DNA from 4 places in the Cobetia sp. 14N.309.X.WAT.E.A4 genome. Region 2 is predicted to be linked to each of the others. Evidence: predicted binding sites of a transcription regulator. Region 2 holds the regulator's gene; each other region holds the start of a gene.
What was found. The regulator sigma-54, encoded in region 2, starts transcription at its own class of promoters, with help from an activator protein. The targets are predictions, from matches to a motif close to TGGCACNNNNNTTGCTNT.

Region 1 (3,210 bases), on a different contig from region 2:
CAATCATGGCCTGCGGGCCGCAGAGATAAACGTGCGTGCCGGCGGGCTGACGCGCCAGCAAGGCCTTCAGATTCGGGCGTTCGAGACGATGCTGGGTGATGTTGCCACTCGCCAGATAGGGCGCGGCCTCCGGGAAGCGGGCGACGTCTAGGTCCTGGCTGCGCAGGTGCAGCTCCCAGCTGGCGCCACGACTCTCCAGCTCCGGCAGGTAGGAGAGAAACGGCGTGATGCCGATGCCGCCTGCCAACATAAGGTGGTGGCGTGCCTGCCAGTGCGGCAGAAAGAGGTTGGCCGGCGGGCTGAGCTCCAGCTCGTCGCCGACCTGCACGCGGGAATGAATGGCTTCGGAGCCCCCACGCGAGACCGGCTGACGACGCACCGCGATGCAGTAATGCGAGGGATCATCCGGCGAGCTGATCAATGAATAGGCGTTGCGACACACCCGCCCTTCTCCCGGAATGCCGAGCACCACATGGCTGCCCGGCGAGAACGGCGTGAAGGGTGAAGTCTCATCGGCAGGCACCAGAGTGAGACGGCGCACGCTGCTGCTGAGCTGATCGACCGCGGCGACCCGCGCCTTCATGAAGCGAGACATGGTGCCACCTCCTCCTGTGGGGGAATCTCTCCCGGCGCTTCCGCATCGATTCGCACGCCCATGTAGGCGCCGAGACGCTTGGAAAAATGATCACGCACTTCCAGCATCAAACCACAGCCATCGCAGGCTGACGGCGAGTGGATGACGTGCTCACTGACCTGCTGGCAGTGCACGCAGAACACATGCCGCCCCAGGGCAGCCACCGGCAGCATCACCATGTCATCCAGCAGCAGCCCCTGCTGCTGAGCCAGATTGGCGACCTGCCACACGAAATGCTCACTGCCGATGATGACCAGACACCCCGCCGCGCCTACCTCGCCGATGGCACCCGCCAGCGCATCGCAGGCCAGGGGGCGATCATCGACGTCGTACCAGCGATGCAGGCGGGCGCTGTCGGCGGGCCCCGTGGGCAACGCCTCTGTTGCCGGAGCGGATTGCACGGCGCCTCCCACCTCGCGACTGCCGAGCTGCCCCAGCAGCGTACTGATCAGCTGACAATGCATCTGCAGTTGCTGACGGGCGTTGCCCGCCGCCTCTCCAGTGCCTGGCAGGCTCTCGGGAGACTGGCACGCCACCAGATAGCGTTGGGCATCGGGCAGCGCCTCGATGCGTGGATAGTGTTGCCGACTTCGAATCCCGGCAGTGACAGAGGATGATTGCGGGCTTTTCATGACACGACCCTGCTCTGAGAAATTGTCTTTGTTGTAATGCCGCCGTCTTGACGATGACGTGCACCCGACTACCACTCCATTTCATGAGCATATTTCGTGCCATTGATGGCAAAATCATTGCTCCACACACCCAGCATAATTACCTGAAAACCCCACTTCACATATGAACAATTAATAGAGATGTTTACGCACCAAAACAGGACCCTTGACTCATAAAAAACGGCTTCAATTCACCATTATTGCCCTGAATCTATCTCACCCCCATAAGCCAATCGCTACGCCAGATATCCTTATCATGGAATATCTTCAAACTACTGAAAGAATTGAAAAATCTATCCAGTTAGAATCGCGAACCTTCAATCTATACGGCACCCTAAGCTTCTCCACTATCAGTATTCTGACGCGCTTTTTCTGCATGATACTGGTCGGATTACTTGACTTTACTCAACACCAAAGAAAGCGCCTCACCGAACGGTGAGGCGCTTTGATGACTCGATATCGTCAGGTCATATTTCTACATCAACCGGAGAAAACTTCCTGCATCGTAGCAACTTTCCCGGACAACACTCCGGCGAGTTTGCTGACAAAAGACTCCGCACCTTTACCATCACAATCATGCGCAATGCCAGCTATGCCCAATCACGCTCATGCATAATGAAGATCGAGCCATCAGTAACCGCCCTGTCCCGGCACCCAGTTGGTGCCCGCCAACGGAACACGTGCCATGGCGGCCGCTTCCACATTCAGGGCGACCAGATCTTCCGGCTCCAGATGATGCAGGTGTGACTTGCCACAGGCGCGTGCCAATGTCTGAGCTTCCAACGTCAGCACGCGCAGGTAGTTGGCCAGGCGCTTGCCGGCCGCGACCGGGTCCAGTCGCTGGCTCAGCTCCGGGTCCTGGGTGGAGATACCGGCCGGACACTTGCCATCCTGGAAGTCGTCATAGAAACCGGCGGCGGACCCCAGCTTCTGATACTCCTCGGCGTAGCGCGGATGGTTGTCGCCCAGCGCGATCAAGGCGGCGGTACCGATCGCCACGGCGTCGGCACCCAGCGCGATCGCCTTGGCGACATCGGCACCGTTGCGAATCCCGCCGGAGACGATCAGCTGCACTTCACGATGCAGGCCCATCTCCTGCAGTGCCTGAGTGGCCTGGGGGATGGCGGCCATGGTCGGGATGCCAACGTGCTCGATGAAGACATCCTGGGTGGCGGCGGTGCCGCCCTGCATGCCATCCAGCACGATGACGTCCGCGCCCGCCTTCACCGCCAGCTTGACGTCGTAGTAGGTGCGGGTCGCGCCGATCTTGACGTAGATCGGCACCTGCCAGTCGGTGATCTCGCGCAGCTCGGCAATCTTGATCGCCAGGTCATCCGGGCCAGTCCAGTCCGGGTGGCGACAGGCGCTGCGCTGATCGATGCCCTGCGGCAGAGTGCGCATGCCCGCGACCCGCTCGGAAATCTTCTGCCCCAGCAGCATGCCGCCACCGCCGGGCTTGGCGCCCTGGCCGAGCACGACTTCGATGGCATCGGCCTTGCGCAGGTCATCCGGGTTCATGCCATAACGTGATGGCAGGTACTGATAGACGAGGCGCGAGGACTGGCCGCGCTCTTCCGGGGTCATGCCGCCATCGCCGGTGGTGGTGGAGGTGCCGATTTCCGAGGCACCACGCCCCAGCGCTTCCTTGGCCTGGGCGGACAGGGCCCCGAAGCTCATGCCGGCGATGGTCACCGGTGTGCTGATGACCACCGGCTTCTTGGCATGGCGCGTGCCGAGCACGACTTCGGTCTCGCACTTCTCGCGATAGCCTTCCAGCGGATATCGCGACATGCTGGCGCCGAGGAACAGCAGGTCATCGAAATGCGGCACCTTGCGCTTGGCGCCCCAGCCACGGATATCGTAGATTCCCGTCTCCGCCGCGCGCTGGATCTCATGGATGACATC
Region 2 (3,210 bases):
TATTCGTGACAGTGCCGGCATGAGCCTTTCCGGCGGGGAGCGCCGCCGCGTGGAGATCGCTCGCGCACTGGCCACCGAGCCGGACTTCGTGCTGCTTGATGAGCCGTTTGCCGGCGTGGACCCCATCTCGGTGGGCGAGATCAAGAGCATCGTGCGCCAGCTGCGTGACCGCGGCATCGGGGTGCTGATCACCGATCACAACGTGCGCGAGACACTCGACATCTGCGATACCGCCTACATCGTGGGCGATGGCCAGATCATCGCGCATGGCGACGCCGACACCATCCTCGCCAACCAGCAGGTGCGTGATGTCTACCTGGGCCATGAGTTCAAGCTCTAGCCCGAGAGTGGCGTCAGCCTGGTGAGAGCCGTCAGCCTGGTGAGAGCCGTCAGCCTGGTGAGAGCCGTCAGCCTGACGAGAGCCGTCCGACCTCTTCTGCTCTCACCAGCACCCTCCAGCACCCGCCACTTCCTGCTTCACTGTCGGGGCCTCGTTCCCCGCCCCCTCACGCAAGCGCCTCGACAGGCGCTTGCGTGATCTCCCCGTGAACCCTCCTGCTCTGCCACACCTCACTCGAATGCATGACGTCCATACCACCTTGGTGGCAACATGGCATGCAAGTTGCTTGAATATTCTCGACTGCCCCTTGTCAGTGCCCCGACCCACGGTATAGCGTAGATGCACGTTCCTTTGCCGTGAATGACAGACCCCATGAAACCCACCTTGCAGCTTCGACTCGGCACTTCCCTGACCATGACCCCGCAACTTCAGCAAGCGATCCAGCTGCTGCAGTTGTCGACGCTGGACCTGCGTCAGGAGATACAGCAGGCGCTTGAGTCAAACCCCATGCTGGAGCTTGACGAGGAATACGAGTCGCTGGATGTCGCGGAGACACAGGACAAGAGCGAGATCTCCACCTCCGAGACCAACAGCGAGATTCCTGAAGAATACCCTCTCGACAGTGACTGGTCGGACCTCTACCAGGATCACGCAGGCAGCCTGACCAGTTCCGGCAGCGGAAGCTCGAGCGAGGACGGGCCGGACTTCGATCGCAACACCAGTGTCGAAAGCCTGCAGGACCACCTGCGCTGGCAGCTGGCGATGACGGACCTCGATGCGCGTGAACGCCAGATGGCGGAGAGTCTGATCGATGCGGTGGATGGGGCCGGCTACCTGAGCATGAGCCTGGACGAACTGGTCGATGGCCTGCGAGGTCAGGGACTGCCCGGCCTCAAGGCGTCGGAACTCGAGCAGGTCCTGCTGCGCCTTCAGCAGTTCGATCCCACCGGTGTGTTCGCTCGAGACCTGCGGGAATGCCTGCTGCTGCAGCTGGCCCTGCTGCCGGACGATCTGCCATTGCTGGCCCAGGCCCGCCGTCTGGTGCGGCAATTCCTCGAGGCACTGGGCAATGACGATCGCAAGCTGCTCAAGCGTCGCCTGAGCCTGGATGATGATGAGCTGGATCACGTCATTCGTCTGGTACGGGCGCTCGACCCGCGCCCGGCGTCCGCCTGGGGCGAGCCTGCCAGTGATTACGTCATCCCGGACCTGCTGGTCCGTCATACGCGTCACGGCTGGCAGGTCGAGCTCAACCCGGAAGCGCTGCCCAAGCTGCGTATCCAGCCGGAATATGCCGCCCTCATCAAGCGGGCCGACAAGTCCGCGGACAATACCTTCCTCAAGGACAATCTTCAGGAAGCCCGCTGGCTGATGAAGAGCCTGTCCTCACGCAATGACACCCTGCTCAAGGTGGGCCGCGAGATCATGGCGCGCCAGATCGACTTCCTCGAGCAGGGGGAAGAAGGCATGAAGCCGCTGATCCTCGCCAACATCGCGGAAGTGGTCGAGATGCACGAATCCACCATCTCGCGGGTGACCACCCAGAAATATATCCACACCCCGAGAGGCGTGTTCGAACTCAAGTTCTTCTTCTCGAGTCAGGTGGGTGGCAGCGGCAACGGTGACGCGCACTCCAGCACCGCGATCCGTGCGCGCATTCGCAAGCTGATCTCGGAAGAACCGGCGCGCAAGCCATTGTCCGACTCACGCCTGGTGGATCTGCTGGCCAGTGATGGCATCGAGGTAGCGCGCCGGACGGTCGCCAAGTATCGCGAGGCCATGGGCATCCCCTCCTCCAGCGAGCGCAAGCGCTTAGCGTGAGTCTCGACAACGGATACCCGCAGGCCAGCGGACTCCACACGTCGGAGCGCTGAAGCTCGCCCCCTTGCACCTGCCATCCTGGCATCATCTGCCAATCGGTCGTCTGAATACCGGTTGGCAATGCCTGTCCTTGCGACTGCGTGAGTGACTTCACGCCCCAATTGCCTATTTTTCCAGCCACTTTTCTCCAGAGTGCTTTCTTTTTCCCTCACATCCCACGGACAGATAGCCAGGGGTCGCCACCGACTCCTGCCACACGAACGTCGACGTAAATGCTGACATTGGCCACAAACGGCCGGTTTCTCGAGCCCCATTCCGTCCGTGATGCGAGGCGATGCTCATGAAGAACCTGCTGATATCCCTCGCTGGGTTGAAGACAAGCCTTGCCCCACGATGCAGCGCAGCGTTGATCTTTGTTCAAAGCTTGGGCATTGTCGGGGTAGACGCTCGGTACACCGGCACCGCCGCTCTCGCCAGCAGATGATCGCCACGAGACCATGGCCGGAGTCAGAAAGTGGCCGCGCGTTCAATCAGGGTTTGCTCGCAGTCAAAAAGGGTTACAATTCAAAGGCAACCCGCTGGATAAAGGAGCGTGTCCATGCAAGTGAATATCACCGGGCATCATGTGGAACTCACCGATCCTCTCCGCGATTATGTCAACGAGAAGCTCGCTCGCCTCGAACGGCATTACGACAACATCACCAATGTTCAGGTGACACTGTCGATCGAGAAGGAACGCCAACAGGCTGCCTGCACCCTGCACGCCGCTGGCGCCGACCTCCATGCCCTGGCAGAAGACCCCAACATGTACGCTGCCATCGACGCGCTCGCCGACAAGCTGGACCGCCAGCTGGTCAAACACAAGGAAAAGTCCCAGGCTCGCTCTCAGGGCACCGGGACCCGTTGACCTTCTGCCATGACACTTGATCAGATCCTTCCCCCCGAGCGCACGCTCTACGGCGTCCCCGGGGGGAGCAAGAAGCGGGTGCTGGAATTCTTCAGCACCTTCATTGCTCAGAACATTCCCAGCCTGGACAGCCAGGAAGTCT
Region 3 (3,210 bases), on a different contig from region 2:
GGAGGGGGTCTGCCAGACGACGGAGAACTGACCGTTGTCCTGGATCTCGCCGATCAGCACCGGTTTGGTGATGTGATGGTTGGGCATCATGGTGGCGTAGCCGCCGGTCAGGTTGGGAACGGACACGCCGATGATGGCGTCCTTGACCGCATCGACCTCGACACTGCCCGCCTTGCGAGCGGCTTCCATCCACATGTTGAAGCCGATGTAGTGGGCTTCCATCGGATCATTGGTGACCGCATCTTCCTTGCCGGTGTAGGCGATCCACTCATCGATGAAGTCGTAGTTGGTGTCGCTGTCCACACTCATGAAGTAGTTCCAGGCCGCGAGATGCCCGACCAGCGGTGCGGTATCGATGCCCGAGAGCTCCTGCTCGCCCACCGAGAAGGCCACCACCGGAATGTCCTCGGCATCGATGCCCTGGTTGGCCAGCTCACGATAGAACGGCACATTGGCATCGCCGTTGATAGTGGAGACCACGGCGGTCTTTTTGCCAGCACTGCCGAAGGACTTGATGTCCGAGACGATGGACTGCCAGTTGGAGTGACCGAAAGGCGTGTAATTGACCATCACATCCTCGTCCGCCACGCCCTTCGACTTGAGGTAGGCGGCCAGAATCTTGTTGGTGGTACGCGGATAGACATAATCCGTGCCCGCCAATACCCAGCGCTCGACACCCACATCATTCATCAAGTAATCCACTGCCGGAATCGCCTGCTGATTGGGCGCCGCCCCGGTATAGAAGACATTCTCCGAGGACTCCTCGCCCTCATACTGCACCGGATAGAACAACAGGCCGTTGAGCTCTTCGACCACCGGCAGCACCGACTTGCGCGAGACGGACGTCCAGTTGCCGAAGATGACATCGACCTTGTCCTGCGCCAGCAGTTCACGCGCCTTCTCGGCAAACAGCGGCCAGTTGGAGGCCGGGTCGACCACGACGGGCTCCAGCTTGCGTCCCAGCAGCCCGCCCTTCTCGTTCTGCTTCTCGATCAGCATCAACATGGTGTCTTTCAGAGTCGATTCACTGATCGCCATGGTGCCGGACAGTGAATGCAGGATGCCGACCTTGATCGGCCCCTCTTCCGCCTGGGCGACATTGGCCAGCGAGAAACCGACACAGGCGGACAGCATTGCGGCAGCAATTTTCTTGTTCACGACATTCCCTCGTATCTTGTTGTACTTGTTATCCCGACTGAGGTAGTGCAATTGATGTGCCAGCAAAGCAGGCAATCACACGAAACATCGGTGCCGTGCGTTGCCATCGTTCAGTCAAAAGGAAATCTCGATATCGTTTTGAATATAAGCCGCACCAAATATGCTCAATCAAAAATATGCCAGCCAGCTTTTTGCACCAAACAGGTGAATTTATGAATATCGTGCACAAAACTCATCCCGGCATGGCGCAATGAGGAGATTATCAGTCAAAAGCATGGCCTTGACTGGTGCAGCGGGCGAAAGTCGAGCAGGACACGTCAGCATCAGCAGCACGCTGATGATGCATTGCCCTCCCCGACTCTTTTGGCATGGACAATAATCCATCCCGGCCACCGCGCCATGCGCCGGCGTAATCACTCCGGTATCCTTGCCCTTCCACAGCCCACCAGGACAGCTTCCCATGAAGCGTTATGAACGCTTTGCCGCCGAGATCTCCAACCTGATTCGTACCGGAATTCTCGCGCCGGGTGAGCGCGTGCCCTCAGTGCGCCAAGCCAGCAAGGCACATGGCATCAGCCCCTCTACCGTCTTTCAGGCGTATTACCTGCTGGAGAATCAGGGACTGATCAGTGCGCGGCCGCGCTCGGGATATTTCGTACGCGACAATGCCTCGCGGATACTCGATGAACCACATGTCGCCCTGCAGCAGGAAGCCCCTTCTGAGGTCGCCGTCAGTGAGCTGGTGTTCTCGATACTGGGTTCACTGCGCGACAACGATACCGTCCCCTTCGGATCTGCCTTCCCGAGCCCAGAGCTCTTCCCCCTCTCGCGGCTTGCAACCAGCATGACGCGCGGGCTGCGCCAGCTATCGTCGCATGCCGTGATCTCCGACATGACGACCGGCCATCCTGACCTGTGCCGGCAGATCGCTCAGCGCTACATGGTCAACGGCATGCAGCTGCCGACGGAGGAGCTGGTGATCACCAATGGCGCCATGGAGGCGCTCAACCTCGGCCTGCAATGTGTCACCCAGCCCGGAGACCTTGTCGCCATCGAAGCGCCGGCCTTCTATGCCACGCTTCAGGTGCTTGAGCGGCTCAAGCTACGCGCAGTGGAAATTCCGGTGCACCCGCGTGACGGGATTGATCTCGAGGTGCTAGAGAATCGTCTGGAGTCGCTGCCCATCAAGGCTTGCTGGTTCATGAGCCACCTGCAGAATCCGCTGGGTGCCAGCCTGAGCGATTCGCGCAAGGCCAAACTGTATGCGCTGCTCTGCCGTCATCAGCTTCCGATGCTGGAGGATGATGTCTATGCGGAACTGTATTTCGATCAACGTGCCGAGGTGTCGCCCCCACAGCCCGTCAAGGCGCTGGATGTCGAGGGTCTGGTGATGCACTGCGGGTCATTCTCCAAGTGCCTGGCGCCGGGCTATCGGGTGGGCTGGATATCCGCGGGGCGTCATACCCGGGAGATTTCTCGCCTCAAGCTGATGACGACCATCTCGCCATCGCTGCCTGCCCAGGTAGCCCTTGCCGACTACCTCCAGCATGGGGGCTACGACCGCCACCTGCGCAAGCTACGCCTGGCGCTCGAGACCCAGCAGACGGCCATGCTGTCAGCCATTGATCGCTACTTCCCCGCAGACACCCGCGTGACCCATCCCCACGGGGGCTACTTCCTGTGGTGCGAGCTTCCCGAGCACATCGACTCGCTGGCCCTTTTTCAGCAGGCGCTGGCCCACGGCATCAGTCTGGCGCCGGGCCCCATCTTCTCGGCCACCCAGGGCTTCAAGCATTGCATTCGCTTGAGCTACGGCCACCCGTGGGACGCGGCGTCAGAGCGCGCCATGCAGACATTGGGTGAATTGCTCAAGGCAGCCTGAAACGCGGACCGCTTAGACGATATGCGAGATGCGAGGTGCGAGGTGCGAGGTGCGAGGCGCGAGATGTAAGGAATGCCTTGAGTATGTGCGCGCACGAGTGCGCGCAAATGCCGCAGCCCTTGTGGCCGCCTTGCCACACAGTCTTCACTCGTCATCCGCGGGGGCGAAAA
Region 4 (3,210 bases), on a different contig from region 2:
CCGCCCAGGGTGCGCGCGAACAGGTTCATCAGGCCGAACAGGCCCGCGATGAGGCCGGCGGTGGCGAGATCGAGGTCGAAGTGATCGAAGAAGTAGATGGCGGCGACGTTGTTGATGGTCAGCTCGACCCCGAAGCAGGCGCCGTAGACGAGGAACAGGGCCCAGACACGGATGTCGCGTGCCGCCGCGCCGAAAGTGGCGCGCATGCTGTATTCCTTCTCGGCCTTGGGCAGCTCACCACGCTCACGCAGCTCGCTGAAGTTGCCGTCCGGCGCATCCTGGGTGAAGAAGTAGTAGGCGATCCCGGTGAGGAACAGCACGATGCCCGGCACGACCATCGCCAGACGCCAGCCCAGGGTCTGCTCGACGCCCAGCATCAGAAGGCCGGCCATCACCAGCGGCATCAGCATCTGGGTGGTGCCGCCGCCCAGGTTGCCCCAGCCGGCGGTGGTGGCATTGGCGGTGCCGACCACGTTGGGGCCGAACATCACGGAGGTATGGTACTGGGTGATGACGAAGGACGCGCCGATGGCACCGATGGCCAGACGGGCGAGGAAGAAGGATTCGAAGCTGTCGGCGAAGCCGATGCACATCACCGGCAGAGAGCCGAGGCACAGCAGCCAGGTGTAGGCCTTGCGTGGCCCGATGCGATCACACAGCACGCCGATGGCAAGTCGCACGATCACCGTGATGGCGACGGAGGCGATGATGGTGTTGCCGATCTGGGTCTTGGTCAGGCCGAGGTCATCGCGCACCACGGCCATCAAGGGCGCGATGCCAAACCAGCCGAAGAAGCAGACGTGGAAGGCGAACCACGACATGTGGAAGGCGCGCATCTGCGGGGTATTGAAGCTGAACAGCCGGATACGGCTGGCCTTGTTGCGAATATCCATGAGTGGGCTCCTGGTACAGCGTCGGTGCCGGACGCCAGGGTCTCGGCGCACGACGGGTGGTCGAACAGCTGTGAACGACAGCGGGGCGCCTCGTCATTGAGGGGCCTGGTTCGACGCACTCGTACTCCCGGGAGCCTGGTCCACGTCATGGATGATGCATGGCACGCTTGTCTGCCATTGCCTGACTCAAAGCAAGTAGCGCGCCACTTGCGGGGGTGTTGTGCGTCCAACCCCCGTCATATCAAGGGCTTGGAATCATCATGTCGGGCAAGACAGCAGTGGGGAGTAAGCAGGGCGATGCCCAGTGGCGGTGCGCGGCGGGGTGAGGATGATCCAGTCTGGCGCACGTGGCGGGCGAGAGATCGCCAGATCACGCCATGCATCATTGCTGTGCAGCCGGGCGCGCCCTTGCGCACTGCGGAAGGCCTTTCTGGCCAGCGCTGCACCAGTTTGTGGCATGAATCCTGCAGTGTCAGAGGCGTGACGCCATCCTGACTCCCGCTTGCGGAGACGCCGTCGTCCTTGATCTCGGACGTCGGTGCCTGATCGCTCGAGGCGTCGCCTGACACCCCGGCACCACCGCCTGACACACTGCCAAGGAAGCCTGATATGCCCGTGACCGTGTTGATCGTCGATGTGCGCAGCGAGCGTTCCGCCGCTCTGGAGCAGGCGCTGTTGAGCGCCGGCTTCGAGGTGGCGCTGCGGGTCGATGAACACGAGGACCTGCATGCGCTGGTGCAGCACCATCAGCCGGATGCCGTGATCATCGACGCCGACCTGCCCAGCCGTGACACCCTCGAGCACCTCGGCCAGCTGGGGCGTCACTATCCCAAGCCGATGATCATGCTGGCCAGTGAGGACGCGCCGGACCTGGTGCGCCAGGCGGCTGGCGCCGGCGTGTCCGCCTACGTGGTGGATCACGTCATGCCGGCGATGGTGCGCAGCATGGTCGAGGTGGCCATCACCAGCTTCGAGGCTCACCGTGCGCTCAAGGGCGAGCTCAATCGCACCCAGACCACTCTGATACAGCGGCGCAGCGTGGATCGCGCCAAGGCGCTGGTGATGGAGAGTCGCGGTTTGGGGGAGGATGCGGCCTACCAATACCTGCGCAAGACCGCGATGAATCGGCGTCTGGCATTGCACGAGCTGGCCGATGAGCTGCTCAAGGCGTCGCGTCGGCACTGAGCCGAGTCTCGTGATGTCCTTCTCTTTCGATCGTTCAAAAGGTGGATGTGATGCTCAGTGATTCTCTTCTCAATGGCCATCAGTTGACGCTGGGGTTGATGCCGCTCAATGACGCGGCACCTCTGGTGGTGGCGGAGCGTCAGGGGTTCTTCCGTGAGGAGGGGCTGGCCGTGACGCTCAAGTGGCAGCCGTCGTGGGCGGCACTGCGCGATGACCTGCAGACCGGCGTGTTGCAGGGCGCGCAGATGCTGGCGCTGATGCCGCTGACCTCGACCCTGGGGCTGGATGGCCGCGCCACACCGGTGATCAGCGCGATGACGCTCAATCTGGGCGGCAACTCCATCACCCTGTCGCGGGCCCTGATGGCGGCGCTGGCCGAGGAGGGGCATGACCTGGGCTCTCCGCTGGCGGTGTCTCGGGCGCTGGCGGCGCACGTGCAGGCGCGCCGCGAGCGTGGGGAGGCGGCGCTCAAGCTTGCCAGCGTGCATCCCTTCTCCTCGCACCGCTATCTGCTGCGTTACTGGCTGGCGGCCGGCGGGATCGACCCGAATCGCGACATCGAGATGCGTGCGGTGGCCCCGCCGTTGATGGCCGCCCAGCTGGCAAGTGGCGCGCTGGACGGCTTCTGTGTCGGAGAGCCCTGGAACAGTCTGGCCGCCGTGCAGGGCATGGGGCAGGTGGTGGCGGGCAGTCATGATATCTGGCGCTTCGGACAGGAAAAGGTGCTGGGCGTGCGCGAGGACTGGGCGGAGCAGCACCCGCTGGCGCATCAGGCGCTGATTCGCGCGCTGCTCAAGGCCTGTGCCTGGCTGGACCGCCCGGGCAACCGTGAGCAGGCCGCGCAGTGGCTGCATGATGAAGGCATGCAGGAAGTGCCGCTTTCGGTGGTGGCGCGTGGACTGCGCGACGTGGATGTCGAGCAGTCGGGGGAGGCGTTCCAGCGGGAAAATCCCGGCTGGACCATCTTCCATCGCTACGCGGCCAACTTCCCGTGGCGCTCGCAGACCCGCTGGTATGCCGCCCAGATGCAGCGCTGGGGGCATCTCGAGGGAGTCAGCGACAATGACCTCGAAGCGACCCTGGCACGCTGCGTACGCCCGGACCTCTACCGCAGCGCAGCCCGCAAGCTGGG

Region 1: the regulator sigma-54 is predicted to act here: its motif matches at 1,351-1,368, upstream of OW493_RS10910 (dimethylamine monooxygenase subunit DmmA family protein).
Region 3: the regulator sigma-54 is predicted to act here: its motif matches at 1,203-1,220, upstream of urtA (urea ABC transporter substrate-binding protein).
Region 4: the regulator sigma-54 is predicted to act here: its motif matches at 1,347-1,364, upstream of OW493_RS04475 (ANTAR domain-containing protein).

What each region holds. Positions count from the first base shown of each region.
Region 1 covers NZ_JAPNXT010000007.1:38,306-41,515, reverse strand. The annotation lists gene OW493_RS10915 (PDR/VanB family oxidoreductase) at 1-595, opposite strand, end outside; gene OW493_RS10910 (dimethylamine monooxygenase subunit DmmA family protein) at 580-1,266, opposite strand; gene OW493_RS10905 (FMN-binding glutamate synthase family protein) at 1,936-3,210, opposite strand, start outside.
Region 2 covers NZ_JAPNXT010000001.1:53,473-56,682, reverse strand. The annotation lists gene lptB (LPS export ABC transporter ATP-binding protein) at 1-340, shown strand, start outside; gene OW493_RS00235 (RNA polymerase factor sigma-54) at 713-2,161, shown strand; gene raiA (ribosome-associated translation inhibitor RaiA) at 2,760-3,068, shown strand; gene OW493_RS00225 (PTS sugar transporter subunit IIA) at 3,078-3,210, shown strand, end outside.
Region 3 covers NZ_JAPNXT010000014.1:29,314-32,523, forward strand. The annotation lists gene urtA (urea ABC transporter substrate-binding protein) at 1-1,134, opposite strand, end outside; gene OW493_RS15585 (PLP-dependent aminotransferase family protein) at 1,619-3,040, shown strand.
Region 4 covers NZ_JAPNXT010000002.1:250,794-254,003, forward strand. The annotation lists gene OW493_RS04470 (NarK family nitrate/nitrite MFS transporter) at 1-893, opposite strand, end outside; gene OW493_RS04475 (ANTAR domain-containing protein) at 1,503-2,078, shown strand; gene OW493_RS04480 (CmpA/NrtA family ABC transporter substrate-binding protein) at 2,129-3,210, shown strand, end outside.